DNA from 4 places in the Streptomyces sp. NPDC043867 genome. Region 1 is predicted to be linked to each of the others. Evidence: riboswitches for the same ligand, from Rfam matches in the RefSeq annotation. Region 1 holds a riboswitch; each other region holds the start of a gene.

Region 1 (6,741 bases):
CAGCTCCCTGGTCGCGCCGGTGAAGGAGAACTCCGCCTCCTGGTCGCCCGTGATGACCTCCGGCTCGACCCCGAGGATGTCCAGGACCCCGCGGACGAACTCGTCGCGGTTCTCGGCGTCGCGGGAGGCGGACGTCGCCACGAAGCGCAGGCGTTCCGCGCCGTGTTCCTTGATGACGGCCGCGTACTCGCGGCAGGCCGCGAACGTGCGCTCCAGCGCCTCGGGAGCGAGCCGTCCCGTCCGGTCGACGCCCTGGCCGAGGCGGACGATGGTCATCCGGCGGTCCAGGTCGACGAGTTCACCCGTCGCCGGGTCCGCGTCCGCCACGAGCAGACGGATCGAGTTGGTACCGCAGTCGATGGCGGCGACCCTGGTCATGCGTGCGGTCTCCTGTCGTGAGGACACTTCGGAACAAGCCCGGGCCCGGAGGTTTCCAGCCCGTCCGGCGTTCGAGGACGAGGCCGTCCAGGCCGAAGCGGGGGGGAGGTCCAGCCCGTCCGGCGCTTGAGGACGAGGCCGTCCAGGCCGAAGCGGGGGTCCGGGGGCGGCAGCCCCCGGGAACGGCGCCCCCGGGGACGACGGTCAGCCCTGGGGGAGGTCGGCCTCGCCCGCGGGGACCACGCACGCGCCCTTGCGCCACCACTCGGGCAGCATGGCGATCGCCTCGTCGCCGAGGGGGTTCACGCCGGGCCCCGCGGCCAGGGAGTGCGCCACGAGCACGTGGAGGCACTTCACCCGGTCCGGCATGCCGCCCGCGCTCGGGAACCCCTCCAGGACGTCGATGGCGTCCCGGCGGGCGATGTAGTCCTCGTGGGCGGCCCGGTAGGCCGCGGCCAGCTCGGGGTCCGTGGCCAGACGGTCCGTCATCTCCTTCATGACGCCGTTCGCCTCGAGCGTCCCGATCGCGGAGGCCGCCCGCGGACACGTCAGGTAGTACGTCGTCGGGAACGGCGTGCCGTCGGGGAGGCGGGGCGCCGTCTCCACCACGTCGGGCTGACCGCAGGGACAGCGGTGCGCGATCGCGCGCAGCCCGCGCGGCGGACGGCCGAGCTGCTGCCTGAAGGCCTCGACGTCGGCGTCGGTCGGCTCGGTGCGCGGGGTGGGCGGCGGGGGCGTTTCCATGCCGTGTGTTCTGTCTTTCTGGTCAGTTACTGGGCGGAGCGGTCGGACTTGTCCACGCCGTCCCAGACGTTGGCGTACCAGGGGCGGCCAGCCGCTCCCTGGTCGGTGCGGGACTTCTTCACCGCGTCCGGGTCGATCACGATGTAGCCCGTCTCGCCCGGCATCACGTAGTGCAGCCGTTGGCGGATCTGCTGCTCGGCGTACGCGTCGTCCTGCCAGCGGGCCTTGAGGTCGCGCAGCTGCTCGACCCGCTGCCGGGCCTGCTCCTGCTCCCGCTCCAGCTCGGCGACCTCGGCGCGCTGGGACACGTACTGCCTCATCGGGTACGCGAGGGCCACGATCAGTGAGCACAGGACCAGCGCGAGCAGCGCCGCACGGCCCGTCAGGCGGGAGCGGCGGGCCTGCCGTTTGGTCTGGGAGCGGTAGACCCGGGCCGCCGTCTGCTCACCGAGCAGGCGCAGCCTGGTCGTGGTGGAGAACCGGTCCCGGTCCTTCACGGCCATGAATCCCGCCTCCCCGGCACAAGCCCGTCACGTGCGTACGTCCCCGCACACGGTACGGGACCGAGTACGGGGACGTACGTACGACGCTTCCTGCGGGTCAGCCCTTGAAGCGGGGGAACGCCGAGCGGCCGGCGTACACCGCGGCGTCGTCGAGGATCTCCTCGATGCGCAGCAGCTGGTTGTACTTGGCGACGCGGTCCGAGCGGGCCGGGGCGCCGGTCTTGATCTGGCCGCAGTTCACCGCGACGGCGAGGTCGGCGATGGTGACGTCCTCGGTCTCGCCGGAGCGGTGGGACATCATGCACTTGAAGCCGTTGCGCTGGGCCAGCTCGACGGCGTCCAGCGTCTCGGTCAGCGAGCCGATCTGGTTGACCTTGACGAGCAGGGCGTTGGCGGAGCCCTCCTCGATGCCGCGGGCCAGGCGCTCCGGGTTGGTGACGAAGAGGTCGTCGCCGACGATCTGGACCTTGTCGCCCAGCTTGTCGGTGATGACCTTCCAGCCGGCCCAGTCGTCCTCGTACAGCGGGTCCTCGATGGAGACCAGCGGGTACGCGGAGACGAGCTCCTCGTAGTACTCGGTCATCTCGGCGGCCGAGCGGGACTTGCCCTCGAACTCGTACGTGCCGTCCTTGTAGAACTCGGACGCGGCGACGTCGAGCGCGAGCGCGATCTGCTCACCGGGGACGTAACCGGCCTGCTTGATGGCCTCGATGATGAGGTCGAGCGCGGCGCGGTTGGACTCCAGGTTCGGGGCGAAGCCGCCCTCGTCGCCGAGGCCGGTGGACAGGCCCTTGGTCTTCAGCACCTTCTTGAGGGTGTGGTAGACCTCGGCGCCCCAGCGCAGCGCCTCGGAGAAGGACTCCGCGCCGATCGGCGCGATCATGAACTCCTGGATGTCGACGTTCGAGTCGGCGTGCGAGCCGCCGTTCAGGATGTTCATCATCGGGACGGGCAGCAGGTGCGCGTTCGGGCCGCCCAGGTAGCGGAACAGCGGCAGGTCGCTGGCCTCGGAGGCGGCGTGCGCGACGGCCAGGGAGACGCCGAGGATGGCGTTGGCGCCCAGCGAGCCCTTGTTGTCGGTGGCGTCCAGGTCGAACATCGCCTGGTCGATCAGGCGCTGCTCGGTGGCGTCGTAGCCGACGAGCTCCGGGCCGATCTGCTCGATGACCGCGAGGACGGCCTTCTCGACGCCCTTGCCGTGGTAGCGGTTGGGGTCACCGTCGCGCAGCTCGATGGCCTCGAAGGCACCGGTGGAGGCGCCGGACGGGACGGCGGCACGACCCGTGCTGCCGTCGTCGAGGCCGACCTCGACCTCGACGGTGGGGTTCCCTCGCGAGTCGAGGATTTCCCGGGCTACGACGACGTCGATGGACGGCACGAGCATCTCCTTCATGGGATGTGACGCGGGTACGCGGAGCCCCTCGGCCCCAACTGCACGGAGCCGCGGTCGGCTCCGCGACATGAGCCTAACCGGCTCCGGGGGATCGGCCAGCCGGTCGACCACCCCATGGACAGAACCGAGAGTAAATTGTTTCCGAACGGAACAAAAACCTGCCCCGTACAGGTGACCGCTGCGGAAGCGGTCCACGGCGCGTCCATGAAAAAACCCCGCTCCGGCGCGTACGGGGGAACACGCACCGGAGCGGGGAGCCCGTGGGGGCGGGGGCGGCCCGCACGGGGACTCCATGGTGGAGTCCCCGGATGAGGGAGGGCCGTGGTTCAGCTGTGAGCCCGTGGCCGGCCGGTGTCAGCTGAGGTGGAGCTGCTGGCCCGGGAAGATGAAGTCGGCATCGTCGATGATGTCCTTGTTCAGCTTGAACAGCTTCTGCCAGCCGCCCTTGACCTTCTTGTCCGCGGCGATCGAGCTGAGGGTGTCACCCTTGACGACCTTGTACTCGCCGTCACCCTTCTCGACCTTCCTGCCGGTCGGGGTCTCGACGGTCTTCTTGGCCGTCTCCCGCTCCGAGGAGCGCGAGGCACGCTGGTCCTGCGCCTGCGGGGCCTGCTGCTGCGGCTGGGCCGGCTGGGCCGTGCTCTGCGAGCCGGAGCCGGAGTTGGAGCCGGTGCCGGTCGACGAGCCGCCGGTCGAGGCGCCGGACAGGCCGGTGCCGCAGGTCGGCCAGGCACCCTTGCCCTGCGCGGCGAGCACCTTCTCGCCGACGGCGATCTGCTGGGACTTGGAGGCCTTGTCGGCGGTGGAGGCGTAGGCCGAGCCGCCGTAGGCGGACCAGGTGGAGGCGGAGAACTGCAGGCCGCCGTAGTAACCGTTGCCGGTGTTGATCGACCAGTTGCCGCCGGACTCGCACTGGGCGACGGCGTCCCACTCGGAGGTGGTGGCGGCGGAGGCGCTGCCGGCCGCCATCAGCGGAGCGGCGATGGCGACACCGGTGACACCGGCGAGCGCGGCGACACGGGTGGCCTTGGACGGGCGGCGGTGCTTGCCCTTGTTGTTGAGCAGCATGAAGTGATCCCCTCACCGACGCCTGCGAGGTGAGCTGTCGGGTTCGGGCGGGTGAGTGCCCGGTCGTCCGCCTCTGGCGTCCGACTCCACCCCAAGCCGTTCCCGGGTGTCTCTCGACTCCCGGGCCCGGCGCTTACCTTGGGTCCCCCGCTCCTGCCTACGGCGCTTGCGCGACGACTGTTCCCGGCCGGCCACTGGCAGGATTCGGCGTTGCGACCGTCGGGGCCCGCTGTAGCGAGCGATCACGACCGTAGACACGCGGCCGCCGGAATTTCAAAGATGATCAGGGTTTCTGAGACCCATGTCTCACTCTGTCAAACCGGACATTGCGGTGCGAAATATGACGCGAACTGGCGCTGTTTTGTACCTGATTCGCCATCTGACGCCCGCTTAGTCTCCTGCGACCTCAAGGCTCTGACCGGGGAGGATGACGTCCGGGTCGGCGCCGACCGTCTTCTCGTTCTCCGTGTAGAGCTCGTTCCATCCGCCCTGCACGGCAAGGGAGTCGGCGATGCTCGTGAGACTGTCGCCGAGGCGGACGGTGTACGAGCCCTCCGCGGCGTCGCGGGGAGCGGCGGAGCCGCGCGAGGCGTGACGGCCGGAGGAGGTCTCTTCGCCTCCGGCGGACGCGTCGGCGTCCGTACCGGCGTCGGCACTGGCGCCGCGGTGCCGACCGGTGCCGGTGCCCTCGCTCCCGGTCGCGGCGGTGGCGTCCGAAGAGTCCGCGGTCCGACCCGACTTGTCCGAGTCGTCAGCCTTTGCCTTCCCGGTGTCCTTGCCGCCGTCCTTGCTGCCGGTCTCCGGGGAGGCGGTGGCATCCTCCTTGGCCTTCGACGGCGTCCCGGACTTCGCCGCCTTGCCGGACGCGGCCGGCGAGGGCTTGGCGGTGGAGCCGCCGGTCGACAAGCCGCCCGAAACGGGCGAGTCGCTCGACGGGGACGAATCGGGTGAGGGGGAGGCCGACGATGCGGAGGAGTCCTCGGCGACGCCGGTGTCGACCTCGACGGACGCCGAGTTCTTGCTGAGGCCCGACAGCGGTCCGCAGGTGGGCCAGGCGGCCAGGCCCTGCCCGTCGAGAACCTTCTCGGCGACGGCTATCTGCTGCGAGCGGCTGGCCTCGTCGGGGCTCGGCGCGTACGCGAGGCCGCCGTACTTCTCCCAGTTCTCCTGGGTCATCTGCAGGCCGCCGTAGTAGCCGTTGGCGTTGTCGGCACTCCACGAACCGCCGCTCTCGCACTCCGCGACCCGGTCCCAGGTGGTGCCGTCCGCGGCACTCGCACCGGTGGCACCGAGCAACGGGATCGCGATGGCCGATCCGGTGACTCCTGCCGCGACGATGAGCGCCGGAGCCTGGCGGGGGCGACGGTGACGACCGTTCCCGGAGAGCATGCGGTGGCCTTTCGAAGACAGCGATGACAGGCGCGACGGAAGATCCATCGCGTTGATGCGTGAACGTATCGGCAGTCGAACACTTGTCACAAGTCGATGCAGCGCAGATCACGTGAAGATCACAGTATTGACGGTGCGTCATGTTTGACGGGTCCGCGCCCGCGTACCACCGGGCGTGAACTCCACCGGTGTGCGCCTGTTGCGAGCGCAATGCGCCCCTCCGTCGCGGGCCCGCCGAGGGTCCGCCGGCATTGCCTACCGCGAAGGGGTGAACTCCACCGGGAGGGTCCGCAGTCCGCGCATGATGAGACCGCCGCGCCAGCGCAGGTCCGCCGGATCGCCCGCGAGGCGCAGGTCCGGCAGGCGGGTGAGGAGCGTCGCGAGGGCGGTCTGTCCCTCCAGCCGGGCGAGGGGCGCGCCGAGGCAGTAGTGGATGCCGTGCCCGTATCCGAGGTGCTGGTTGTCGCGCCGGGAGAGGTCCAGCGTGTCCGGCTGCCCGAAGCGCTCGGGGTCGCGGTCGGCCGCCGCGAGCACGACCAGGACGGGGTCGCCCGCGGCGATGTCCTGACCGCCGATCCGGACGGCCTCGGTCGCGAACCGCCAGGTGGCGAGCTCCACGGGCCCGTCGAACCGGAGGAGTTCCTCGACACCGGTCTCCAGCAGCGCGGTCTCCTTCGCGGCGAGGGAGGTCTGCAGCCGCTGCCGCTGCTCGGGGTGGGTGAGGAGGGCGTAGGTCCCGTTGCCGATGAGATTCACGGTCGTCTCGAAGCCGGCGAAGAGCAGGATGAAGGCCATCGCCGCGGCCTCGTTCTCGGTGAGGTGCTCACCGTGGTCGGAGGCGCGGATCAGCCCGGAGATGAGGTCCTCGCCCGGTCCGGGGCGGTCCGGGAGTGCGGCCCGTTTCCGGTGGATCAGCTCGGCGAGGTAGCCGCGCATCCTCTTCACGGACCGGGCGACCCCGCCCCGAGGCCCGCCTCCGTGCCGGATCATCATCCCGGCCCAGTCCCGGAAGTCGTCCTGGTCCTCGCGGGGAACGCCGAGGAGGTCGCAGATGGCGTAGATGGGGAGCGGGAAGGCGAAGTCGTGGATGAGGTCGGCGCTGCCCCGCTCCGCGAACTGGTCGATGAGGTGGTCGGTGAGTTCCTGGACCCGCGGCGCGAACTCCGCCACCCGCCGGGGCGTGAACGCCTTGCTGACCAGCCGGCGCAGCCGCGTGTGGTCCGGCGGGTCGATGTTGAGGAGATGCGTCATCAGCTCGGCCTTGCG
Region 2 (8,077 bases), on a different contig from region 1:
CGTGCGGATGGTGCTGGCCGGCGAGAATCCGCGGGTCGTCTACGGCGGTCTCGTCGAGGTCGTCGACGCCGCCGAGTTCGACGCCACTCGCGCAAGACACCCCGAGATCGACCGGCATCTGGGCCTCGCCGACCTCGTCGTCGTCAACAAGCTGGACCGGGCAGTCGCGGGGCGCGGGGCCGGCCGGCACGCCTCCGGCGCGGAGGGCACCGGGGACGAGCCGGTCGCCGACGGTGAGCACGTGCTCCGGGTCGTCCGTGAGCTCGCCGACCGCGCCGCCGTCGTCCCGGCGACCTTCGGCCGTATCGACCCCGAGTTCCTCTTCGACTGCAGGCCGACAGAGGAGCGCATCGGGCAGCTGTCCTTCGACGACCTCCACGTCCACGGCGACGGAGAGGGGCACGGCGACGGGGGCGGCGACCACGGCGGGCATCTGCACTCCGCCTACGAATCCGTGTCCTTCACCTCCGAAGTCCCGCTCGGACCCCGCCGGCTGATGGACTTCCTCGACAGCAGGCCCGAGGGGCTCTACCGCATCAAGGGGTACGTCGACTTCGGCGCCGCCGACCCGCGCAACCGGTACGCCGTGCACGCCGTCGGGCGGTTCCTGCGCTTCTATCCGGAGCCGTGGACCGACGGCGACGAGCGGCTGACCCAGCTCGTGCTCATCGGCGCAGGAATCGACGCCCACGCCCTCGGCAAGGAGCTGGAGGCATGCAAGGAGGACGCCCCGCACGCCGATGAGCACAGCATGTGGGGCGTCCTCCGCTACGTACAGGAGCAGCGTCTGCAGGAGTGAGCCGGGGCTACACCGGTCCGGCCACCACCGCCACCGTCTTCGCCAGGGACACCCCCGAGCCGTCGCGGCGCGGGTCCATCTCGGGCAGCTCGGCCGGCATGCCGTTCTTCTGCGCCGCCCGCGCCGGAGCGGGGCCCGCCCAGGCCAGCGACAGGCAGTCCTCGCCCTTGAGGAACCGCTGGCAGCGCACGCCGCCCGTGGCGCGCCCCTTGCGCGGGTACTGGTCGAACGGGGTCAGCTTCGCGGTCGTCTGGACCGAGTCGTCCAGTGTGCCGCGCGAGCCCGCCACCGTGAAGACGACCGCGTCCGCCGCGGGGTCGACCGCCGTGAACGAGATCACCTTGGCGCCCTCGGTGAGCTTGATGCCCGTCATACCGCCCGCGGGACGGCCCTGCGGGCGGACGTGTGCGGCCTGGTAGCGCAGCAGCTGGGCGTCGTCGGTGACGAAGACCAAGTCCTCGTCGCCGGTGCTCAGCTCGACGGCTCCGACGATGCGGTCGCCGTCCTTGAGCGTGATGACCTCCAGCTCGCCCCTGTTGGAGGGGTAGTCGGGGACCACGCGCTTGACCACGCCCTGCGCCGTGCCGATCGCCAGTCCGGGCGACGACTCGTCGAGCGTCATGAGGCAGACCACCGTCTCGTCCGCCTCCAGGGAGGGCAGGAACTCCGAAATCGGCGCGCCTCCCGAGAGGTTGGGCGCCGACGCCGTCTCCGGCAGCTGCGGGAGGTCGATCACGTTCAGCCGGAGCAGGCGGCCGGAGGAGGTGACCGCGCCGATCTCGCCGCGGGCCGTCGCCGGCACCGCGGAGACGATCACGTCGTGCTTGCTGCGCTTGCCGTCCGCGTCCTCGCCGAAGGGGTCGCCGTTCGCCGTACGGGCGAGCAGGCCCGTGGAGGACAGCAGGACCCGGCACGGGTCGTCCGCGACCTGGAGGGGGACGGCGGCGGCGGGGGAACCGGCGGAGGCCAGCAGCACCGTGCGCCGGTCGGTGCCGAACTTCTTGGCCACCGAGGCCAGTTCGTTCGAGACCAGCTTGCGCAGCTCCGCGTCCGAGTCCAGGATGCCGGTCAGTTCGTCGATCTCGCCGTTCAGCCGGTCGCGCTCGGTCTCCAGCTCGATGCGGTCGAACCTGGTGAGCCGGCGCAGCGGCGTGTCCAGGATGTACTGCGTCTGGATGTCGCTGAGCGAGAAGCGTCCGATCAGGCGCTCCTTGGCCTGGGCGGAGTTGTCGCTGGAGCGGATCAGCCGGATGACCTCGTCGATGTCGATCAGGGCGATCAGGAGCCCGTCGACGAGGTGCAGCCGGTCGCGCTTCTTGGTGCGACGGAACTCGCTGCGGCGGCGCACGACGTCGAAGCGGTGGTCGAGGTAGACCTCGAGCAGTTCCTTGAGTCCCAGGGTGAGGGGCTGGCCGTCGACCAGAGCCACGTTGTTGATGCCGAAGGACTCCTCCATCGGCGTCAGCTTGTAGAGCTGTTCGAGGACGGCCTCCGGCACGAAGCCGTTCTTGATCTCGATGACCAGGCGCAGGCCGTGCGCACGGTCGGTGAGGTCCTTGACGTCGGCGATGCCCTGCAGCTTCTTCGCGCCGACCAGGTCCTTGATCTTGGCGATCACCTTCTCCGGGCCCACGGTGAAGGGCAGTTCGGTGACGACGAGGCCCTTGCGGCGCGGTGTCACGCTCTCCACGGAGACCGTGGCGCGGATCTTGAAGGTGCCGCGACCCGTCTCGTACGCGTCCCTGATCCCGGAGAGCCCGACGATCCGCCCGCCGGTGGGCAGGTCGGGCCCCGGGACGTACTTCATGAGCGTGTCCAGGTCGGCGCCCGGGTGACGGATCAGGTGCCGGGCGGCCGCGATGACCTCGCCGAGGTTGTGCGGCGGCATGTTGGTCGCCATGCCGACGGCGATGCCCGAGGCGCCGTTCACCAGCAGGTTGGGGTAGGCCGCCGGGAGGACGCCGGGCTCCTGCTCCTGCCCGTCGTAGTTCGGTGCGAAGTCGACGGTGTTCTCGTCGATCGACTCCGTCATCAGGGACGTCGCGTCCGCCATCCGGCACTCGGTGTACCGCATGGCGGCGGGCGGGTCGTCGTTGCCGAGGGAACCGAAGTTGCCGTGGCCGTCGACCAGGGGGAGCCGCATGGAGAAGGGCTGGGCCAGCCGCACCAGGGCGTCGTAGATCGACGCGTCGCCGTGCGGGTGGAGCTTGCCCATGACCTCGCCGACGACGCGGGCGCACTTCACGTAGCCGCGGTCGGGACGCAGGCCCATCTCGTTCATCTGGTAGACGATGCGGCGGTGCACGGGCTTGAGGCCGTCACGCGCGTCCGGCAGGGCCCGGGAGTAGATCACCGAGTACGCGTACTCGAGGAAGGAGCCCTGCATCTCGTCGACGACGTCGATGTCGAGGATCCGCTCCTCGAAGTCGTCGGGCGGCGGGGTCTTCGTGCTGCGGCGGGCCATCGCTGCTGCGGCTCCTTCACCAACATGAACGGGTTCTGACGCGCACCATTGTGGACCGCTCCACTGACAACGCGGACCACTACCCGTCCCTAACCGCTCCCGCCGGGGCCGGCGGCCCCGCCCGCCGGCGGCCCGCACGGCCACTCCCGTCGGCTCGGCCGACCCTCCGCTCGCCGCCCGCACCGGCCACTCCGGTGGTCCGGCCCGACCCTCCGCTCGTCGCCCGCACGGCCGCTCCGGGTGGCCCGGCCGCCCCGCGGAGGACCGTCCGGCCTGCCCCCGCCGCGGCGCCGCGAGCGACCACCCACCGGGGCACCGCCCCGCGGTGACCGCCTCGCGCAGGCGTCCGGATCCCGCCGCGGAAGTCTCGCTGTGGGCGTACGAGGTGCGGGAACTTCGCCAGGCGTCTGCGCGCTTGCATACAGTGGCAGGACCGACAGGAATTCTGCAGTTTTCCGCGATCGAAGGGACGTACATGCCCATGGGTCACACGGCCACAGCTGAGGCAGGCTCCGGCGGCCTGACAGCGACCGAGCACCGCCTGGCCAACGGCCTGCGCGTGGTGCTCTCCGAGGACCATCTGACCCCGGTCGCGGCGGTGTGCCTCTGGTACGACGTCGGCTCGCGCCACGAGGTCAGCGGCCGGACCGGCCTCGCCCACCTCTTCGAGCACCTGATGTTCCAGGGGTCGGGCCAGGTGAAGGGCAACGGCCACTTCGAACTCGTACAGGGCGCCGGCGGCTCGCTGAACGGCACGACGAGCTTCGAGCGCACCAACTACTTCGAGACCATGCCCGCGCACCAGTTGGAGCTCGCTCTCTGGCTGGAGGCCGACCGCATGGGCTCGCTGCTCGCCGCGCTCGACGAAGAGTCCATGGAGAACCAGCGGGACGTCGTCAAGAACGAGCGCCGGCAGCGCTACGACAACGTGCCCTACGGCACCGCGTTCGAGAAGCTGACCGCCCTCGCCTACCCGGAGGGCCACCCTTACCACCACACCCCGATCGGGTCGATGGCGGACCTGGACGCGGCCACCCTGGAGGACGCCCGCGCGTTCTTCCGGACCTACTACGCGCCCAACAACGCCGTCCTGTCGGTCGTCGGGGACATCGACCCCGAGCAGACCCTCGGCTGGATCGAGAAGTACTTCGGCTCCATCGCCGGGCACGACGGGAAGCCCGCCCCGCGCGACGGCTCGCTGCCGGACATCATGGGCGAGCAGCTGCGCGAGGTCGTCGAGGAGGAGGTCCCGGCCCGCGCGCTGATGGCCGCCTACCGCCTCCCGGAGGACGGCACGCGCGCGTGCGACGCGGCCGACCTGGCACTCACCGTCCTCGGGGGCGGCGAGTCGTCCCGCCTCTACAACCGGCTCGTCCGCCGTGACCGCACCGCCGTCGCGGCCGGGTTCGGCCTGCTGCGGCTCGCCGGGGCGCCCTCCCTGGGCTGGTTCGACGTGAAGACGTCCGGTGACGTCGAGGTCCCGGTCATCGAGGCGGCCGTCGACGAGGAGCTCGCCCGGTTCGCCGAGGAGGGCCCCACCACCGAGGAGATGGAGCGCGCCCAGGCCCAGTTGGAGCGGGAGTGGCTGGACCGGCTGAGCACGGTCGCGGGCCGCGCCGACGAACTGTGCCGGTACGCCGTCCTGTTCGGCGACCCGCAGCTCGCCCTCACCGCGGTGGAGCGCGTGCTCGCCGTCACCCCCGAGGAGGTGCAGGAGGTCGCCAAGGCCCGGCTGCGCCCCGACAACCGCGCGGTGCTCGTGTACGAGCCGGTCGCCGCCGACGAGGCGGAGGCCCCAGCGGCCGCCGAAGCCACCGACGAGGACGAGGAGTCGGCCAAGTGACCGAGCTCGCGACGATGGAGTTCCACCCCCGGCCGCAGGCAGGCGAGGCCAGGCCGTGGGCGTTCCCGGCACCCGAGCGCGGCACGCTCGACAACGGCCTGACGGTCCTGCGCTGCCACCGCCCCGGCCAGCAGGTCGTCGCCGTGGAGGTGCTCGTCGACGCACCTCTGGAGGCCGAGCCCGCCGGTATCGACGGTGTCGCCACGATCATGGCCCGTGCCTTCTCCGAGGGAACCGACAAGCACTCCGCAGAGGAGTTCGCAGCCGAGCTCGAGCGCTGCGGCGCCACCCTCGACTCGCACGCCGACCACCCGGGCGTGCGCCTCTCGCTGGAGGTCCCGGTCTCCCGGCTCGAGAAGGGGCTCGGCCTGCTCGCCGACGCCCTGCGGGCACCGGCCTTCACGGACAGCGAGATCGAACGGCTGGTGCGCAACCGGCTCGACGAGATCCCGCACGAGACCGCCAACCCGGCCCGCCGCGCGGCCAAGGAGCTCTCCAAGGAGCTGTTCCCGGCCGGCTCGCGCATGTCGCGTCCGCGCCAGGGCACCGAGGCGACGGTCCAGAAGATCGACTCTGCGGCCGTGCGCGCCTTCTACGAGAAGCACGTGCGTCCCGCCACCGGCACCGCCGTGGTCGTCGGCGACCTCACCGACGTCGACCTCGACGCGCTGCTCGCCGACACACTCGGCGCCTGGACCGGCTCCTCGGCCGAGCCCCGTCCGGTGCCGCCGGTCACCGCCGACGACCGGGGCCGCGTGATCATCGTCGACCGCCCCGGCGCCGTACAGACGCAGTTGCTCATCGGCCGCGTCGGAGCCGACCGGCACGACCGGGTGTGGCCCGCCCAGGTGCTCGGCACGTACTGCCTCGGCGGCACCCTCACCTCGCGCCTGGACCGCGTCCTGCGCGAGGAGAAGGGCTACACCTACGGAGTGCGGGCGTTCGGCCAGGTGCTGCGCTCGGCTCCGGACGGCTCGGGTGCCGCGATGCTCGCCATCAGCGGATCCGTGGACACGCCCAACACCGGTCCGGCTCTCGACGACCTGTGGAAGGTGCTGCGCACGCTCGCCGCGGACGGTCTGACGGACCCCGAACGCGACGTGGCCGTGCAGAACCTGGTGGGCGTCGCACCGCTCAAGTTCGAGACGGCGGCGGCGGTCGCGAGCACGCTCGCCGACCAGGTCGAGCAGCACCTGCCGGACGACTACCAGGCGACGCTCTATCAGCAGCTCGCCGCCACAGGCACCGTGGAGGCCACCGCGGCCGTCGTGAACGCCTTCCCGGTCGACCGCCTGGTGACGGTCCTGGTGGGCGACGCCGCGCAGATCGAGGAGCCCGTCAAGGCCCTCGGCATCGGTGAAGTGAGCGTCGTACGGGCCGAGTAGAGCTCCGTGGACGCCGGGACCCTGGTGACTGATGAGTCACCGGGGTCCCCGCGTTTACCCGCCGTCCATTCGGGGTTCCGCGCGCGCTTACCCGGCTTCGTCCGCGTTATGTCCGTATTGCCGGGGCGTTGCCCTTCTGCCCTGTGGCGTGCACTACAAAAGCCGTGATCCGTTTGTCGATTGAAAGACGCCCCCCTTAGCGTCATTCCGACTGTTCGTCAGGCAGTGCGCCGCGTCCGCGGCACCGGACAGTCATCGCCGAGTCCCCGTACGGCGCGAGCCAGGGGAGCCGGGGACCCATCGCAGTCCCTGGGGTGAATCGGGCGTCCTTCCCCAAGGAGGCCCGTAGGAGACCTTCCTGCTCCGAACCCGTCAGCTAACCCGGTAGGCGAGAGGGAAGGAAAGGACCAGCCCCTTCATGGCGTTCACCCGTGCCACCGGGAAGCACCGTCGTCCCAGCCGGATCACGCGTACCACCAAGAGTGCGGCAAGCGTGGCGGCTCTCACCACCACCGGTGTCATCGGAACCCTGGCCGCCCCGGCGTTCGCCGCGGACGCAGCCTCCGTCCAGCAGACCGGGCTGACCCAGGCCGTCACCATCGGCGACACGGTCGCCGAACAGGTCGACGCGCAGGCCGCCGCCCAGCAGCACGCCGCCGACGAGGCCGCGGCGCTGAAGAAGGCCGAGGAGGCCGCGAAGCGGCGGGTCATGGCCGAAGCCAAGAAGGAGCGCGAGGTCAGGGCCCGTGCCGCCCGCGCCGCCGAGCGCAAGCTTCTCAACACCTTCGTCGCGCCGGTCGCCGGCTCCTACGTCTCCACCGGCTACAAGACCGGCGGCAGCCTCTGGTCCTCCGGCAGCCACACCGGCGTCGACTTCCACGCCGCGTCGGGGACCGTCGTCCAGGCCGTCGGAGCCGGCACCGTCGTCACGACCGGCTGGGCCGGCGCCTACGGCAACCAGGTCGTGATCAAGATGCACGACGGGACGTACACCATGTACGGCCACCTGTCGTCCGTCAACGTCTCCGAGGGGCAGACCGTCACCCCGGGCCAGCCGATAGCCCTCTCCGGGTCGACCGGCAACTCCACCGGGCCCCATCTCCACTTCGAGGCCCGTACGACGGCCGAGTACGGCTCGGACATCGACCCCGTCTCCTACCTCCGCTCGCACGGCGTCAGCCTCTGACACCCCGCGACTTCCGAAGGCCCCGGCTCGACGAGCCGGGGCCTTCGGCGTTTCGGACGCGCGTCCGTCCAAAAAATGCATATGGATTCCGGTCCGCCATCGGAAATTCCGGCCCGCTGCAATAGAGTCGCTGAACAAGCGTCAATCGACGGCGTTTCGCGAGGATTAAGGCGGAGGTCCGCTCATGCGCATTCCGGCGCACTCGGTATGCACGGCGATCCGTGACGACATCGTCGCGGGTGTCTACGAGCGCGGCAGCCGGCTCACCGAGGAACTGCTCGCCCGCCGCTACGGCGTCTCGCGCGTCCCCGTGCGCGAGGCGCTGCGCACGCTGGAGGCCGAGGGGTTCGTCGTCATCCGCCGGCATGCGGGCGCGTGCGTCGCGGAGCCCACCGAACAG
Region 3 (7,800 bases), on a different contig from region 1:
GACGGCCACGTCGTCGCGGTCATCGGGGACGGCGCGCTGACCGGCGGCATGGCGTGGGAGGCGCTGAACAACATCGCCGCCGCCAAGGACCGCCCGCTGATCATCGTCGTCAACGACAACGAGCGCTCGTACGCCCCGACCATCGGCGGCCTGGCCAACCACCTCGCGACCCTGCGGACGACCGACGGGTACGAGAAGGCGCTGGCCTGGGGGAAGGGCGTACTGCTGCGGACGCCCGTCGTCGGGAACACCCTCTACGAGTCGCTGCACGGCGCGAAGAAGGGGTTCAAGGACGCGTTCGCGCCGCAGGGCATGTTCGAGGACCTGGGGCTCAAGTACGTCGGGCCGATCGACGGGCACGACACGGCGGCCGTCGAGTCGGCGCTGCGGCGCGCCAAGGGCTTTCACGGGCCGGTTCTCGTCCACTGCCTCACCGAGAAGGGCCGCGGTTTCGAACCCGCTCTCGCGCACGAGGAGGACCGTTTCCACACGGTCGGTGTGATGGACCCGCTCACCTGCGAGTCCCTGGCGCCCGTCAACGGGCCCTCCTGGACCTCGGTGTTCGGTGACGAGATCGTCCGCATCGGGGAGGAGCGCGAGGACGTCGTGGCGATCACGGCGGCCATGCTGCACCCGGTGGGGCTCGGGGAGTTCGCCGAACGGTTCCCCGACCGGGTCTGGGACGTCGGGATCGCCGAGCAGCACGCCGCGGTGTCCGCGGCCGGGCTGGCCACGGGCGGCCTGCATCCCGTGGTCGCCGTCTACGCGACCTTCCTCAACCGGGCGTTCGACCAGTTGCTGATGGACGTCGCGCTGCACCGGTGCGGGGTGACCTTCGTGCTGGACCGGGCGGGCGTCACCGGTGTGGACGGCGCCTCCCACAACGGCATGTGGGACATGTCCATCCTCCAGGTCGTGCCGGGGCTGAGGATCGCCGCGCCGCGCGACGCCGGCCAACTGCGGGCCCAGTTGCGCGAGGCGGTCGCCGTCGACGACGCCCCGACGCTGGTCCGCTTCCCCAAGGAGTCGGTCGGGCCGGCCGTCCCCGCGGTCGGCCGGGCCGGCGGCATGGACGTCCTGCACCGCGCCGAGCGGCCCGAGGTGCTTCTGGTCGCCGTCGGCGTGATGGCGCCGGTGTGCCTCCGGGCCGCGGAGCTGCTGGAGGCCCGGGGGACCGGCTGCACCGTCGTCGACCCGCGCTGGGTCAAGCCGGTCGATCCCGCGCTGCCGGGCCTCGCCGCCCGGCACCGTCTCGTCGCCGTCGTGGAGGACAACAGCAGGGCGTCCGGGGTCGGCGGCGCCGTCGCCCTCGCCCTCGGTGACGCCGAAGTCGACTTACCCGTCAGGAGGTTCGGCATTCCGGAGCAGTTCCTCGCGCACGCCAAGCGCGGTGAGGTGCTCGCGGACATCGGCCTCACGCCCGTCGAGATCGCCGGACGGATCAGCGCCGGCCTGGCGGCGAAGGACCAGTTCGCCAAGGAGAAACAGGAATGACCATCCCCTCAGGGACGGCTCCCTCGGAGGAGCCCGTCACCGGGAGGCCCCTGCCCGGGGACTCCCCTTCCGCCCCTTCCCCCTCCGGGGACTCCGCTTCCGTCAACTCTCCTTTCCGGGAGTCCCGTTCCGCTGCTTCCGACACGGGGGAGTCGGGTTCCGGGAGATCCCGTTCCGAGGAGTCCCCTTCCAGGGAGCCGCTCTCCGGCGCCCGGGAGTTCGATCTCGCCGAGCTCCTGGCCGAGCGCGGCGGCGAGCGCTACGAGCTGCACACCAAGCACCTCAACCACCAGCTCCCGCGCATGCTGCACACCATCGGCTTCGACAAGGTCTACGAGCGGGCCGAGGGCGCGCACTTCTGGGACGCCGACGGCAACGACTACCTGGACATGCTCGCCGGATTCGGCGTGATGGGCCTCGGCCGCCACCACCCCGTCGTCCGCAAGGCGCTGCACGACGTCCTCGACGCCTCACTCGCCGACCTCACCCGTTTCGACTGCCAGCCCCTGCCCGGACTGCTCGCGGAGAAGCTGCTCACCCACAGCCCGCACCTGGACCGGGTGTTCTTCGGCAACAGCGGCACGGAGGCCGTCGAGACCGCCCTCAAGTTCGCCCGGTACACGACGGGAAAGCCGCGCGTCCTCTTCTGCGCGCACGCCTTCCACGGGCTGACCACCGGCTCGCTGTCCGTGAACGGCGAGAGCGGCTTCCGCGACGGCTTCGCGCCGCTCCTGCCCGACACGGCCGTCCCGCTCGGTGACCTGGACGCCCTGGCGCGGGAGTTGAAGAAGGGCGACGTCGCCGCACTGATCGTCGAACCCATTCAGGGCAAGGGCGTGCTCGAGGCCCCGCCCGGCTATCTGCGCGCGGCCCAGGAGCTGCTGCGCGGGCACAAGGCGCTGCTCATCGCCGACGAGGTGCAGACCGGGCTCGGACGTACCGGCGACTTCTACGCCTACCAGCACGAGGAGGGCGTGGAGCCGGACCTGGTCTGTGTGGCGAAGTCGCTGTCCGGCGGCTACGTGCCGGTCGGCGCGACGCTCGGCAGGGACTGGATCTTCAAGAAGGTCTACTCGTCGATGGACCGCGTTCTGGTGCACTCGGCGAGCTTCGGATCCAACGCCCAGGCCATGGCGGCCGGGCTCGCCGTGCTCTCCGTGCTGGAGAACGAGCAGGTGGTCGCCAACGCCCGGGCGACGGGCGAGCAGTTGAAGTCCCGGCTCACGGCGCTCGTCGACAGGTACGAGCTGCTCAGTGACGTACGCGGCCGCGGCCTGATGATCGGCATCGAGTTCGGCCGGCCCCGGTCGCTCAAACTGCGCAGCCGGTGGACGATGCTCCAGGCCGCGCGGAAGGGACTGTTCGCGCAGATGGTGGTCGTGCCGCTGCTGCAACGGCACCGCATCCTGACCCAGGTCTCCGGCGATCACCTGGAGGTGATCAAGCTGATTCCGCCGCTGATCATCGGGCAGCGCGACGTGGACCGGTTCGTGGAGGCCTTCACCGCCGTCATGGACGACGCGCACAGCGGGGGCGGACTGATGTGGGACTTCGGGAAGACCCTGGTCAAGCAGGCGGTCGCGAACCGCTGACGCCCCTTCTTTTGCCTCCGGGGCAACAAACTTGCCGCGGAGGCAAGCGCTGCGGCTCAATGGACGGTATGAGCCCTGCCGAGGGTACGCACCCTCCCGGACCGGGGGACGAGCTGCCCGCCGTCGCCCCGCAGCTGCGCGCACTGCGCCGCCGCGCCTCCCTCACCCTGGAGGCGGCGTCGCGCGCCGCCGGGCTCTCGCCCGCCCATCTCTCGAGGCTGGAGACCGGGCAGCGCCAGCCCTCGCTGCCGATGCTGCTCGCGCTCGCCCGCGTCTACGGTACGACGGTTTCGGAGCTGCTCGGCGAGAGCGTCGCCGACCGGGACGCCGTCATGCGCGCCGCCGACCTGGAGCCCAGCACGGCGGGCGGCTGGACCTACTGGCAGGCGGGCGCCCCCGGCCGCGGCATGCAGGCACTGCGCGTGCACGTGCCCTACGGGGCGCAGGGCGACATCGTGCGCGTCCACCCCGGCGAGGAGTGGCTGTACGTCCTCAAGGGCGGGCTGCGCCTGCGCCTCGGGGACACCGCGCACGTCCTGGCGCCCGGGGACAGCGCGCACTTCGACTCGCTCACCCCGCACCGCCTGGCCGCCGCCGACCGCGCCGGGGCCGAGCTGCTCTTCGTCCACACACTGCTGCAGAGCCCCACCACGGCGCTGTGCCTCGGCCCGGTGACCGGCCACCCGACACCAGGAGAGACGTCATGACCGAACCCACGGAGCCCGGGTCCCGGCGGTCCATGGAGGAGAAGTTCCCGCGCGCGCTGTGGGTGCGGCTCATCGTCTACGTGGCCGTGGGCCACCTGTTCGCGGCCTTCGTCTATCTGCTGTTCACACTGGGTGCACGGAACCAGTAGCCGAAGGGGGGCGTCCCGCTCGGCCGGCCCCGCGGGAGACCGGCCGTCAGGACCCCGGGCCGGGATCTCGTCACTCGAGGAGCCGGTCGCGCAGCCGCTCCCGCAGTTCCGGGGTGACCCGCAGCCCCTGCTCCAGGTAGGTATCGGTCCCGCCCCAGGTCGCCTCGATCGTCTCGAAGGCGGCCGTCAGATACTCGGCGCGGGCGTCGAAGAGCGGGCTGAGCAGCTCCATGACCTCGGGGGAGTAGGCGGAGGCCGCGGAGCTGCTGCGGTGGACCTTGTACCGGCGGTGCGCGGCGTTCGACTCCAGGTAGTCGGCGAGGATCGCGTCGCGCTCGACACCGACGGCGAGGAGGGTCACGGCTATCGACAGGCCGGCGCGGTCCTTGCCCGCCGCGCAGTGCATCAGGGCGGGCACACTGTCCTCCGCCAGCGCGTGCAGCACGCGTGAGTGCTCGGCGGTGCGCTCCTTGATGATCATGCGGTAGGAGCCGATCATCCGGTCCGCCGCCTTGCCGTCGGCGAGGATCGCGCGCAGCTGCTCCAGGTCGCCGTCGCGGACCATCTTCCAGAACTCGGCGCCGTCCGCCGGGTCGCTCAGCGGCAGATTCACGTTCCGCACGCCCGGCAGCTCGATGTCCGGGCCCTCCAGCCTCTGGTCCGCGGCGTTACGGAAGTCGAAGATCGTGTGCAGGCCGAGCGAGGCGAGGAACTCGGCGTCCTCCCCGGTCGCGTGCGCGAGGTGGCCGCTGCGGAACAACCGCCCGTACCGCACTCGCCGACCGTCCGTGGTGGGCAGGCCGCCCACGTCACGGAAGTTGCGCACTCCGGCCAGCTCTGGCTCGGTCGACGGGATCTGCTGCGTCACGGGGGCTCCTCCCACTCGTCCGTCGGCGCTGCCTCGGCGTAGCTCACCGACCGGATGCGCTCCTGACGATACGACATGGGTTCCTGGGGCAATGAGTTGTCCACAGGCGGCGTATCCCGGGCGGAGTACCGCGACGACGTGACCGAAGGTTGCCCGGGGCCGAAGCCGGTAAGACGTCGCTCGTAGGGCGCCGGGCCGTGCGGGGACCGCCCGCGCCGGCGGATGGTGACCCAGGCAGATGGAGGAGTGACAGGTGAAGGGCTTCCGCGGATTCATCCTGCGCGGCAATGTGGTCGACCTGGCGGTCGGCATCGTCATCGGTGCGGCGTTCACCGCCGTGGTGAACGGCTTCGTCCGGGCCTTCCTGACCCCGCTGGTCGGTCTGGCGTCGGGGACCACTGGTGACCTCAGCCGCAAGACCTTCACGGTGGGCGGGACCGAATTCCCGTACGGGGCGTTCATCAACGCCGCCATCAGCTTCCTGCTCGTCGCGACCGCCCTGTACTTCCTCGTGGTGCTGCCCGTGAACAAGCTGCACCAGCGTTTCGCGCCGAGCCACGACGTGCAGGCACCCAAGCGCGAGTGCCCCGAATGCCTCAGCCCCGTGCCCACGGAGGCCCGCCGCTGCGCCTCCTGCACCAGTCCGCTGCCGGCGCTCCCCGCGCAGGTGACGGCCCAGTCTGCGGGGGACGGCACCGTACCCGCTCGTCAGGACCGGTGAGAACGATCGGCCTGTCGGACGGGGCGGCACGCACGCTGCCCCGTTCGGACGCTCGGGTCCGAGCTGCCACGCGGGCGCCGGGCTGATGCCCGTTACGACTCGTCCCTTGCGGGAAGTCGCAGCCCATGAACGCATGGGCGGACCTTCGTGAAAAGGATCATCGGCTGACGCGGCGGGTCGCCGCGTGGCAGTCGGACTGCGCGCGGCGCGTGCTGCCGGCGGTGGAGGACGCCGCCCAGCACACCAAGCTGTGGTGGGGTGCCGCCGCCGTCATGTCCCTGGCCGGCTGGAAAGGCCGTCGGGCCGCGGCCGCGGGACTGGCGAGCATGGCTGTGGCGGAGCTGGTGTCCAACGCCGTGCTCAAGCAGGTGTGCGAGCGGGAGCGGCCGCCGAAGGAATGGATCTCGCACGAGGACGTGCACGAGCGGCCCGACTCCTCCTCGTTCCCCTCCGGGCACACCGCCGCGGGCGTGGGGTTCACGGCCGCGGTGGCGGCGGTGTGGCCCCTGGCGGGCGCCGTGTGTGCGGTTCCGGCCGCGATGGTGGCCACCGAGCGGGTGCACACCGGCGCCCACTATCCGTCCGACGTCGCGGCCGGAGCGGTGATCGGCCTGGCCGCGGCCGCTCTGGTGCGCAAGAGCCCCCGGCTGGTGCTGCGTCTGCTGCGGTGAGCCCCGGGGAGCACGCTCCCCACCGTGGCCGCCTCGGTGCGGCCGGCCGTCCGAGCCCTCGGCGGGCCGCGTCTCCACGAGCGGTCCGCCGTCGCCGTCCGTGTGTCCTGCCTGACGCCTGACGCCGGACGCCTGACGCCGGACCCCGAAGGCCGGACGCCATGCGGCAGATATCCTTCAATGAACTGTCTGGACCTTCTGTCCCATTTGTGGGTATGGGTCCCAACTGGTGCGCAATCAGGGCCTCCTGGCGGGGTGGCGCGTGAGCAGCGTCATACCGGTGACAATGCGTCGTGAACCCGGTTTCTCAAGTCTTCGGGATTACCGGGCGATTGCAGACCCGGAAAGATCACTCGTCGACGGACAGTGACCGGCAATCCGGACATGGATCAAGAAATGGGTGTGCACAGAAAACCCACAAGCTTGTCGACGCCCTCTCACGTCGCCTACGTTCACCCTCACTCCGGACGGACGCCCAATCCTGCCGCCGCCCGGAATCCCGCACACTCACCCGTCCACGGCAGGAGCGGGGGACCCACAGGTATGACGCCTGTTCCGGTCTCCGGACAGGCTAGGGGTTGAGCCGCGCGCAACGCGGCCGGGCATCTCCAGCTCGCACCCGACAGCTCACCTCGCAGGCGCCGGAGAGGAATGCACCATGCCCGCGAAGGGTAAGCACCGCCGTCCCAAGTCCCTGCGCCTCACCCGCTCGATCGCCGTCGTCGGCACCGGCGGCGCCGCACTCGCCCTGCCGCTGATGGGAGCCGCGGGCGCCCACGCCGCGACTCCCGCGGCCGCCGTCTCCGCCGCTCCGGAGAAGGCCGCCGCCGCCGCGCCGGCCGCCGCCCAGAAGGCCGAGACGAAGACCTACGCGGTGAAGGCCGGCGACTCCCTCGCGAAGATCGCCGACACGCAGCACGTCAGCGGCGGCTGGAAGAAGCTCTACCAGGACAACCGCGCGGTCATCGGGGGCGACCCGGCACTGATCCACCCGGGTCTGAAGCTGACGCTCGGCGGCAAGGCCGCGTCCCCCGCCGCCCCGTCGTCCGGCAAGACCACCCAGACGACGAAGACGAAGGCCGCTCCGGCCGCGGCCACCAGCAGCTCCGGCTACACCCTGCCGGTCGCGGGCGCCATCGTCGGCACCGCCTACAAGACTGCGGGCAGCATGTGGTCCAGCGGCTACCACACCGGTGTCGACTTCGTGGTCCCGACCGGCACCTCCCTCAAGGCCGTCGGGCCCGGCACCGTCGTCTCGGCCGGCTGGGGCGGCGCGTACGGCAACCAGGTCGTCATCCGGCACGCCGACGGCCAGTACTCCCAGTACGCCCACCTGTCCTCGCTGTCGGTCTCGGCCGGGCAGACCGTGACCGGCGGCCAGCAGATAGGCCTGTCCGGCGCGACGGGCAACGTCACCGGACCGCACCTGCACTTCGAGATCCGCACCACCCCGGACTACGGCTCGGACGTGGACCCCATCGCGTACCTGCGCGCGCACGGCGTCTCCGTCGGCTGACGCCCGCACACGCCGGGGGGGGGGAAGGGGAGGGGGGGGAGGCCGGAGGGGGGGGGGGGGGGGGGGGGGGGGGGGGGGGGGG
Region 4 (8,077 bases), on a different contig from region 1:
CCCGGCACCGGACCGCTGGCCTCCGCCGCCGACCGGCGGTGGCTGGCGCTGGCCTGCGAACTGGCAGGGCAATGCCCGCCGTCGCGGACCGCGTTCAGTGTGGGCGCGGTCGTGGTGGCGGCGGACGGCACCGAGATCGCCCGTGGCCACTCCCGCGAGAGCGACCCGGTGGAGCATGCCGAGGAGGCCGCACTCGCCAAGGCCGGTCCCGCAGACCCGCGGCTCACCGGCGCCACCGTCTACAGCAGCCTGGAGCCCTGCGCCCGCCGCGCCTCCCGGCCGTCGCCGTGCGCGCGGCTGATCCTCGACGCCGGGGTGCGGCGCGTGGTCACCGCCTGGCGGGAGCCCGACACCTTCGTCGCCGGTGCCGACGGAAGCGGGGTCCTGCGGGCCGGGGGCGCCGACGTCGTCGTCCTCGCGGAGTACGAGGAGGCGGCCAAGGCACCCAACCGGCACCTCCCGCCGCCCGCCGGGCCCGACCGGACATGACCGGGCGGGCCGGCCGGGACGATCCGTGCCCGTCCCGGGAGACCCGGTCGCACGCCGGGAACCCGGCCGCCCAGGCCGTGCCCGAACCGGACGTCCCTGGTGAGGGGCGGTGCCGGGAGCACGTGTGTGCCGGGGCCCCCGCGCATGGCGTACACTGGTTTCAACGACGCGGGGTGGAGCAGCTCGGTAGCTCGCTGGGCTCATAACCCAGAGGTCGCAGGTTCAAATCCTGTCCCCGCTACTGAAGGCCCAGGGCCGGAACTCGGATCATCGAGTTCCGGCCCTGAGTCGTTTCCGCGCGCCGGGACACAAGCGCCGGCCGGTGTCATCCGGTCGGTCCACACCGGTCGCCGCCCGCCCCCGCCGCGGGAAGCCTGGACGTGTGGGGCAGCGAGGTGATGCACAGCGGCCGGGGGAGCCGGAGCCCGGCGGGACCGGGGCCCGGTACTTCTGCGGCGACCGGGCAAGCGGCCCCGTTCCCGAGGGGCGCGAGCGGGCCGGGGGGCGGCTGCCGGGGGATCCGGTGCCGGATCCCGGCCTGGGGAACGCCGCGCCGCCCACGTCCGCCGAGCCCGCCGCCCGGCGGATCTCGTCCGCGCGCCGCTTCCTGCGGGCCCTGCCCGCGCTGCTCATTGCGGCCGGGATCGTCTACGACCTCCTCACGCCGTCACAGTTCACCGCGGCCCCCTTCTTCACGGCCGCGCCCCTGGTCGCCGCTCCGCTCTTCTCGCTGCGCGGCACGGTCCTCACCGGTCTCGCCGCGCTCGCCGCCGTCCTCTCCGTCCACCTCGAACTCGGCATCCTGCTGCGCGTCGACGCGATCACCGAACTGGTCACCGTCGCCACCGTCACCGTCCTGGCCGTCCTCATCAACATCCTCGTCCGCCGCTCCGACGAACGGCTCGCCTCCGCGCGCGAGATCGCCGAGGCCGCACAGCGCGCCGTACTGCCGCGCCCGGAGGAGAGGATCGGCGGGCTCGAGGTGGCAGCGCGGTACGAGGCCGCGCAGGCCGACGCGTTCATCGGCGGTGACCTGTACGCGGTGCAGGACTCCCCGTACGGCGTGCGGCTGGTCGTCGGGGATGTGCGGGGCAAGGGCATGGGAGCGGTGACGGCGGTCGCCGTCGTCATCGGGGCCTTCCGGGAGGCGGCCGAGCACGAGTCGACGCTGGAGGCGGTCGCCCAGCGTCTGGAGCGGGCGCTGGCGCGGGAGGGGACACGGCGCGACGGGCTCGACGCCTTCGAGGGGTTCACCACGGCCGTCCTCGCGGAGGTCCCGCACGGGGACGGCGTCGTGCGCCTCCTGAACCGCGGCCATCCCCCGCCACTGCTGCTGCACGCGGACGGCACCCTGCGCACGCTGGAGGCGCCGGAGTCCGCGCTGCCGCTCGGGATGGGCGAGCTCGGCACATGGCCCGACCGCGCCACGGTGGTCGCGTTCCCGGGCGGCGCCACCCTGCTCCTCTACACGGACGGGCTGTCGGAGGCGCGCGACCCTCAGGGGCGGTTCTACGACCCGGCGGAGCGGCTCGCCGGGCGGGCCTTCCGCGACCCGGACGCGCTGCTCGCGACCCTCATCAAGGACGTGCACCGGCACACCGGGGACGGGACGACGGACGACCTGGCGCTGCTCGCCGTCCGGCGGTTGTGAGTTCCGGCGCGGTGTTCAGGGCCCGCCGTCACCCGAGGTGACCGGGCGGGATCACTGCGCATAACATCTGACGCTCCGTCAACTCTTTTGAGGTTTACGACTCACGGTCAACTCGCCGGTTTTCACCGTCCATGACCTGTAAGTCCGTGACGAAGACGTTAATGATCAGTCGGAACAGCTTGGAATAGGGGACCCGCGTCTATTAACGTTCGATAACGCAGCGCGGTCGTCCCAGCCGTCACAAGAGACGGCTCCGTGCGCACGCGCCGAATCCCGCAAGGGAACCGGGGAACCACCAATTTGGGGTGAATCGAGCGTCTATCGGGGTGCAGCGCACCCTGGTTGACGCGCGTAGGAGACCTTCCTGCTCCGAACCCGTCAGCTAACCCGGTAGGCGAGAAGGAAGGAAAGGAGCGCGCCCACGTGGCGTCCAACCGGCCTGCCCAGAACACCTCGTTCGCGCCGAGTGAGAAGCAGAGCGACACCTTCGGCTACGGCCACGGCAACGACGAGGGCCCCTGGGAGGAGTGGAATCCCACCGCGGATTCCGTCCGTCCCGTCCGTGGCCGGCACCGCGTCTCCAAGCAGCGCGGCGGAGGACTCGCCCGGAGCTCCACCGTCCTCGGCGTCGGCGTCATCGCCGCCGTCGGCGCGGGAGGCATGGCCACCGCGCAGAGCGGCAAGCCCCCGGTCTCCATCTCGATGCCCGACCTGTCGTCGGTCGCCGACTCGGCCAGGAACCTGATATCGGACGGCTCCGGCGCCGAGACGGCCACGGCCTCCGCCACCCCGCTCACCACCGCCGGACTCGCCGGCTCGGACACGGCCCAGGGCACCACCGGCGCGGGCGAGGCCCTGCGTGCCCGCATCATGCAGCAGGCCGAGTCGCAGCAGGACCAGGTCGACCTCAAGGCCGCCGAGGCCGCGCAGGCCGCCGCCGTGAAGAAGGCCGCCGAGGAAGCCGCCAAGTCGCAGGACGAGGCCGAGGCCAAGGCCGCCGCCGCCAAGAAGAAGGCGGAGCAGGAGGCCAAGGAGAAGGCGGAGGCGGAGCGCCTCGCCAAGCTCGCCAAGAGCTACACGCTGCCGACCTCCTCGTACACGCTGACCTCGCACTTCGGTGACGCCGGTGCCATGTGGTCCTCCGGCCACCACACCGGCCTCGACTTCGCGGCGCCCACCGGCACGCTGATCAAGGCCGTGCACAGCGGCACCGTCACCGAGGCCGGCTGGGCCGGTGCGTACGGCTACCGCACGGTCCTCACCCTCGACGACGGCACCGAGATCTGGCTCTGCCACCAGTCGTCCATCAGCGCCGGCGTGGGCCAGAAGGTCTCCACCGGTGAGGTCATCGGGCGGGTGGGCGCGACCGGCAACGTGACCGGCCCGCACCTGCACATGGAGGTCCACCCGGGCGGCAGCGCCAGCGGTATCGACCCGCTGGCCTGGCTGCAGAGCAAGGGCCTCAACCCGTAACCACGGCGGCCCTCCCGGCCGGGCCTGCGGAATACGTGCCTCGGTCAACGGTGTTGAAACGCACCATGACTGCACTCCGCAAGCTCGGCCCGTCCGACCTCGAGGTCTTCCCGCTCGCCCTCGGCGGCAACGTCTTCGGCTGGACCGCCGACGAGGACGCGTCCTTCGCCGTACTGGACGCGTACGCGGCAGCCGGCGGCAACTTCGTGGACACCGCCGACACCTACTCCTCGTGGGCACCCGGCAACGAGGGCGGCGAGTCGGAGACGGTCATCGGCAGGTGGTTCGCCGCGCGCGGCAACCGCTCCGAGATCGTCCTCGCCACCAAGGCCGGCGCGCATCCCGCGTACAAGGGACTGTCCCCGGACACCCTCAGGGCCGCGGCCGACGCGTCGCTGCGCCGCCTGGGGACGGACTACATCGACCTCTACTACACGCACTACGACGACCCCTCGGTCCCGGTCGAGGAGATCATCGGCACCCTCGACGAACTGGTGCGGGCCGGCAAGGTGCGCGCCGTCGCCGCCTCCAACATCTCGCCCGAGCGGCTCCAGGAGTCCCTGGAGTTCTCCGACCGCGAGGGCCTGGCCCGCTACGTCGCCCTCCAGCCGCACTACAACCTCGTCTCGCGCGACACCTACGAGGGCCCGCTCCAGGAGATCGCCTCCCGGTCCGGCCTCGCCACCGTCCCCTACTACGCCCTGGCCTCCGGTTTCCTGACCGGCAAGTACCGCACCGGTACGACGGTCGACTCCGCGCGGGCAGCGGGCGCCGGCAAGCACCTGGAGACCGAGCGCGGGCGTCGGGTGCTGGCCGCGCTGGACGAGATCGCCGAGTCCCGGGGCGTCCCGCACGCCACGGTCGCCCTGGCGTGGCTCGCCGACCGGCCGACGGTGGCCGCGCCGCTCGCCTCCGCGCGGACGGTCGAGCAGCTCCCGGCGCTCCTGGGCGTGGCCGACCTGACCCTCACGGACGCGGAGTCGGCCGAGCTGACGCGGGCGTCGGCGTAGGGCCGGTCGGCGGTCAGGAGCGGTAGGGGTTGTAGGCCGGATACGCGTCGTACGCGGGGTGGGGCGGGCGGTAAGCCGCAGCGGGGTCGTACGGCCGGGCGTGCGGTGCGTACACCGGCGGCCACGGGGGTGCGGCCGGCGGGGCGGCGGCGTGGGCCGCGTACGCGAGGGAGGGGCGGGCGACGTCCCTGCGCCGCCACAGCTCGTGCAGCAGCTCCCTCTCCCGTACGACGAAGTCGGGGCCGGCGTGGCCACGGCGCCCCCGGTGCCGCAGGAACGCGAGCGAGGTCGCGTAGGCCTCGTACTGGGCGACGGAGCGGGCGGCGGCCCGGCCGAAGTGGTGCTTGGCGTAGTCGCGGGCGAGGCGCCGCGCGCGCATGGAGCCGAGCACGAACGGCTCGGGCGCGGCCAGCCACCCGGTGACGGCATACGCGGGCAGTTCCGCGCGCACCGTGCGCAGCTCCCGCTGGCGGGTCCAGACGACCAGCCAGGTGAGCAGCCCGAACGCGGGGACCATGAACGCCGCGTACACCGCGAAGAAGCCGTACTCGCCGAAGGACGACGAGCCGTTCCACATGGCGTGCATGCCCATCGCCGTCAGCAGGCCGGACAGGGGCAGCAGTACGCGCCGCAGCGGCCGGCGGTCCGCGGAGAGCGCGGCGATACCGAACCCGATGCCGGTGAGGACGGTGAACAGCGGGTGCGCGAAGGGCGACATCACCACGCGCACGAAGAAGGTCGCCGCCGTCACGGACGCGAGTCCCCGGTCGCCGCTCAGCTGGTCGGTGCCGAAGGCGGTGCCGAGGTAGAGGATGTTCTCGGTGAACGCGAAGCCGGTGGCGGTGATCCCGGCGACGACGACTCCGTCGACGATCCCCGTGAAGTCCCGTCTGCGGAACAGGAAGACCAGCAGGACGGCCGCGCCCTTCGCGGACTCCTCCACCACGGGCGCTATGACCGTGGCGCCGAGCGTGTCGGCGCCGGACGGGTCGGCGGTCGCGGTCGCTATCCAGCGGGTCGCGAAGCTGTTGGCGACGATCGCGATCAGCGCCGCCGCGCACGCGCCCCAGGCGAAGGCGAAGACCAGGTTCCGCCGGGGGCCCGGCTCGACCCGGTCCAGCCAGCGGAACGCGGCGACGAGGAGCGGGACGGGCAGGACGGCGAGGCCGAGGCCGACCAGGAAGCCCTGGGTGCCGGTCTGCCGGCGGACGAGGGCCAGGATGACGAGCCCGGACAGCGCGAGCAGGGTGATCAGGGCGCCGTAACGCACCCATCTGTGCTGCCACCAGTGCGCGTGCCGCAGCCCGCCGTCGGCGGAGCCGCTGGGGTACGTCGGGTACGGAGGAAAGGTGGCCACGGCATCGACCCTAACGAGGGAGGTGCGCTGCCCGCGAGGGCGCCCGGCGGATGCCGTGCGGTGGGTCAGTCGCCGGCGGGCGGTCGGCCGGTGTGCTCCTCCGGCGGCCGGGTCCGGTGCGCGGCCTGTCCGGTTCGGTGTGCGGTCTGCCCGGTCCCGTGACCGGCCTGTCCGGTCCGGTGGCCGGGCGGGTGCTCCACCCGGCGGAACAGCAGGTCGTGCACCACATGGCCCTTGTCCAGCCCCTGGCCCTCGAAACGGGTCAGCGGCCGGAAGCCGGGACGGGGCGCGTAACCGCCGTCGGGCCGGGTGTTCTCGAAGTCCGGGTGCGCGGTCAGCACGTCCAGCATCTGCTCGGCGTACGGTTCCCAGTCGGTGGCGCAGTGGACGAGGGCGCCGGGCCGCAGGCGGGACGCGGCGAGGGTCAGGAACTCCGGCTGGATGATGCGGCGCTTGTGGTGCCGCTTCTTCGGCCACGGGTCCGGGAAGTACACGCGCAGCCCGTCCAGCGTGTCCGGCGACAGCATCTCGCGGAGCAGGATGATCGCGTCGCCGTTGCCCACGCGGATGTTGGTCAGGCCGTCGCGGTCGGCGAGGTTGAGCAGATTGCCCTGGCCCGGGGTGTGCACGTCGACGGCGAGGATGCCGGTGTCCGGGTCCGCGGCCGCCATCTGCGCGGTGGCCTCACCCATCCCGAAGCCGATCTCCAGGACGACGGGACGGCCGGGGCCGAACAGCTCCGCGAGGTCCAGGGGGCGTCCGTCGATGTCCAGTCCCCACTTGGGCCACAGCCGCCGCAGGGCGTCCTCCTGGCCAGCGGTCACCCGGCTGCGCCGGGGCTGGAAACTCCGGATCCGGCGCTCGAAGTGCGACCCGGCCGGGTCCGGCTTCGGTCCGTCGGGGAAGCGGGGCTCGCTCTTGGCACGGGCGGGACCCGGCGAACCGTTGGCGACGGAGGGCCGGGGCTCTCCGGTGAGGGCGGGCCGGGGCTCTTCGGAGGAGTTGAGGGAATCAGACACAGTGAGTCGATTTTACGGCGGTCACGGCCGGACACCTGCCGCGCGGGCTGCCGGGTCCCGGGTGTGGGCTCCCCACCGGGGCCCAGGTGGTCCGTGCCGGGCCCCGTGCCGGCTGCTGCGGAGCCCGGCGGGTCGGGCCCCGGCGAGCAGCGCAGCGAGGCGGTCAGGCCCCGGCGAGGGACTTCAGGGCCCGGCGGGCGATCTCCCGGCCGATCGGGAGGGACGCCGTGGCGGCGGGGGACGGCGCGTTCAGTACGTGCACGGTCCGGGGGCGCTCCTGGATCAGGAAGTCGTCCACGAGCGTCCCGTCCCGCAGGACGGCCTGCGCGCGGACCCCCGCCGCGGCCGGTATCAGGTCGTCCGGCGTGATCGCGGGCAGCAGCCGCCGGACGGCCTCCGTGAACGCCGTCTTCGAGACCGAGCGGCGCAGCTCGCCCGCCCCGTACCGCCAGTGCCGGCGGCCGATCCGCCAGGAGCCGGGCCAGGCCAGCGTCGCCGCCAGCTCGCGCGGGCTCACCGTGCCCCAGCCGTACCCCTCGCGGGCCAGCGCGGGTACCGCGTTCGGGCCGATGTGCACGCTGTTGTCGATGCCCCGGGTCAGATGCACGCCGAGGAAAGGGAACGCCGGGTCCGGCACCGGATAGACCAGGCCGCACACCAGCTCCGGCCGCGCCAGCGTGAAGTACTCACCGCGGAAGGGCACGATCCGCATGCCCGGGTCGTCCCCGGCGAGGCGGGCGATCTCGTCGCAGTGCAGCCCCGCGCAGTTGACCAGGACGCGGGCGCGGACGACCCGGCCGTCGGCCGTGCGGACGGCGACGCCGAGCTCGGGGCGCCGGTCGATGCGGACGACCCGCGCCCCGTAGTGGATGCGGGCGCCGGAGGACTCCGCGAGGTGGCGGGCCACGGCGGCGAAGTCGCAGATTCCGGTCGTCCCGACGTGGATGGCGGCGAGACCGCGGACCTGCGGCTCGTACTCCCCGATCTGGGCGGCGCCCAGCTCGCGGACCGGGATGCCGTTCTCCCGGCCGCGCTGGACGAGGGCGTGCAGGCGGGGCAGCTCGGACTTCTCGGTGGC

Evidence for each region. Region 1 has a riboswitch for cyclic di-AMP ahead of AC069T_RS05145 (transglycosylase family protein). Riboswitches for the same ligand answer to the same signal wherever they lie in the genome.
Region 2: linked by a shared signal. The riboswitch ahead of AC069T_RS13735 (M23 family metallopeptidase) and the one ahead of AC069T_RS05145 (transglycosylase family protein) in region 1 are both predicted to bind cyclic di-AMP.
Region 3: linked by a shared signal. The riboswitch ahead of AC069T_RS18465 (M23 family metallopeptidase) and the one ahead of AC069T_RS05145 (transglycosylase family protein) in region 1 are both predicted to bind cyclic di-AMP.
Region 4: linked by a shared signal. The riboswitch ahead of AC069T_RS34595 (M23 family metallopeptidase) and the one ahead of AC069T_RS05145 (transglycosylase family protein) in region 1 are both predicted to bind cyclic di-AMP.

What each region holds. Positions count from the first base shown of each region.
Region 1 is NZ_JBWKDS010000004.1:13,486-20,226, forward strand. It holds gene AC069T_RS05125 (Ppx/GppA phosphatase family protein) at 1-378, opposite strand, end outside; gene AC069T_RS05130 (DUF501 domain-containing protein) at 583-1,122, opposite strand; gene AC069T_RS05135 (FtsB family cell division protein) at 1,149-1,625, opposite strand; gene eno (phosphopyruvate hydratase) at 1,723-3,009, opposite strand; gene AC069T_RS05145 (transglycosylase family protein) at 3,373-4,086, opposite strand; cyclic di-AMP (ydaO/yuaA leader) riboswitch at 4,091-4,261, opposite strand; gene AC069T_RS05150 (LysM peptidoglycan-binding domain-containing protein) at 4,477-5,475, opposite strand; gene AC069T_RS05155 (cytochrome P450 family protein) at 5,731-6,741, opposite strand, start outside.
Region 2 is NZ_JBWKDS010000011.1:103,932-112,008, reverse strand. It holds gene AC069T_RS13755 (CobW family GTP-binding protein) at 1-799, shown strand, start outside; gene AC069T_RS13750 (DNA gyrase/topoisomerase IV subunit A) at 807-3,263, opposite strand; gene AC069T_RS13745 (M16 family metallopeptidase) at 3,739-5,106, shown strand; gene AC069T_RS13740 (M16 family metallopeptidase) at 5,103-6,491, shown strand; cyclic di-AMP (ydaO/yuaA leader) riboswitch at 6,738-6,897, shown strand; gene AC069T_RS13735 (M23 family metallopeptidase) at 6,910-7,677, shown strand; gene AC069T_RS13730 (GntR family transcriptional regulator) at 7,862-8,077, shown strand, end outside.
Region 3 is NZ_JBWKDS010000017.1:1,129-8,928, forward strand. It holds gene dxs (1-deoxy-D-xylulose-5-phosphate synthase) at 1-1,494, shown strand, start outside; gene AC069T_RS18435 (aspartate aminotransferase family protein) at 1,491-3,086, shown strand; gene AC069T_RS18440 (helix-turn-helix domain-containing protein) at 3,155-3,793, shown strand; gene AC069T_RS18445 (DUF6126 family protein) at 3,826-3,942, shown strand; gene AC069T_RS18450 (tyrosine-protein phosphatase) at 4,013-4,810, opposite strand; gene mscL (large conductance mechanosensitive channel protein MscL) at 5,064-5,531, shown strand; gene AC069T_RS18460 (phosphatase PAP2 family protein) at 5,657-6,202, shown strand; cyclic di-AMP (ydaO/yuaA leader) riboswitch at 6,701-6,858, shown strand; gene AC069T_RS18465 (M23 family metallopeptidase) at 6,861-7,718, shown strand.
Region 4 is NZ_JBWKDS010000053.1:17,689-25,765, reverse strand. It holds gene AC069T_RS34610 (dihydrofolate reductase family protein) at 1-489, shown strand, start outside; tRNA gene AC069T_RS34605 (tRNA-Met) at 657-730, shown strand; gene AC069T_RS34600 (PP2C family protein-serine/threonine phosphatase) at 1,013-2,140, shown strand; cyclic di-AMP (ydaO/yuaA leader) riboswitch at 2,395-2,552, shown strand; gene AC069T_RS34595 (M23 family metallopeptidase) at 2,564-3,613, shown strand; gene AC069T_RS34590 (aldo/keto reductase) at 3,679-4,623, shown strand; gene AC069T_RS34585 (PrsW family intramembrane metalloprotease) at 4,637-5,980, opposite strand; gene trmB (tRNA (guanosine(46)-N7)-methyltransferase TrmB) at 6,046-6,999, opposite strand; gene lhgO (L-2-hydroxyglutarate oxidase) at 7,163-8,077, opposite strand, start outside.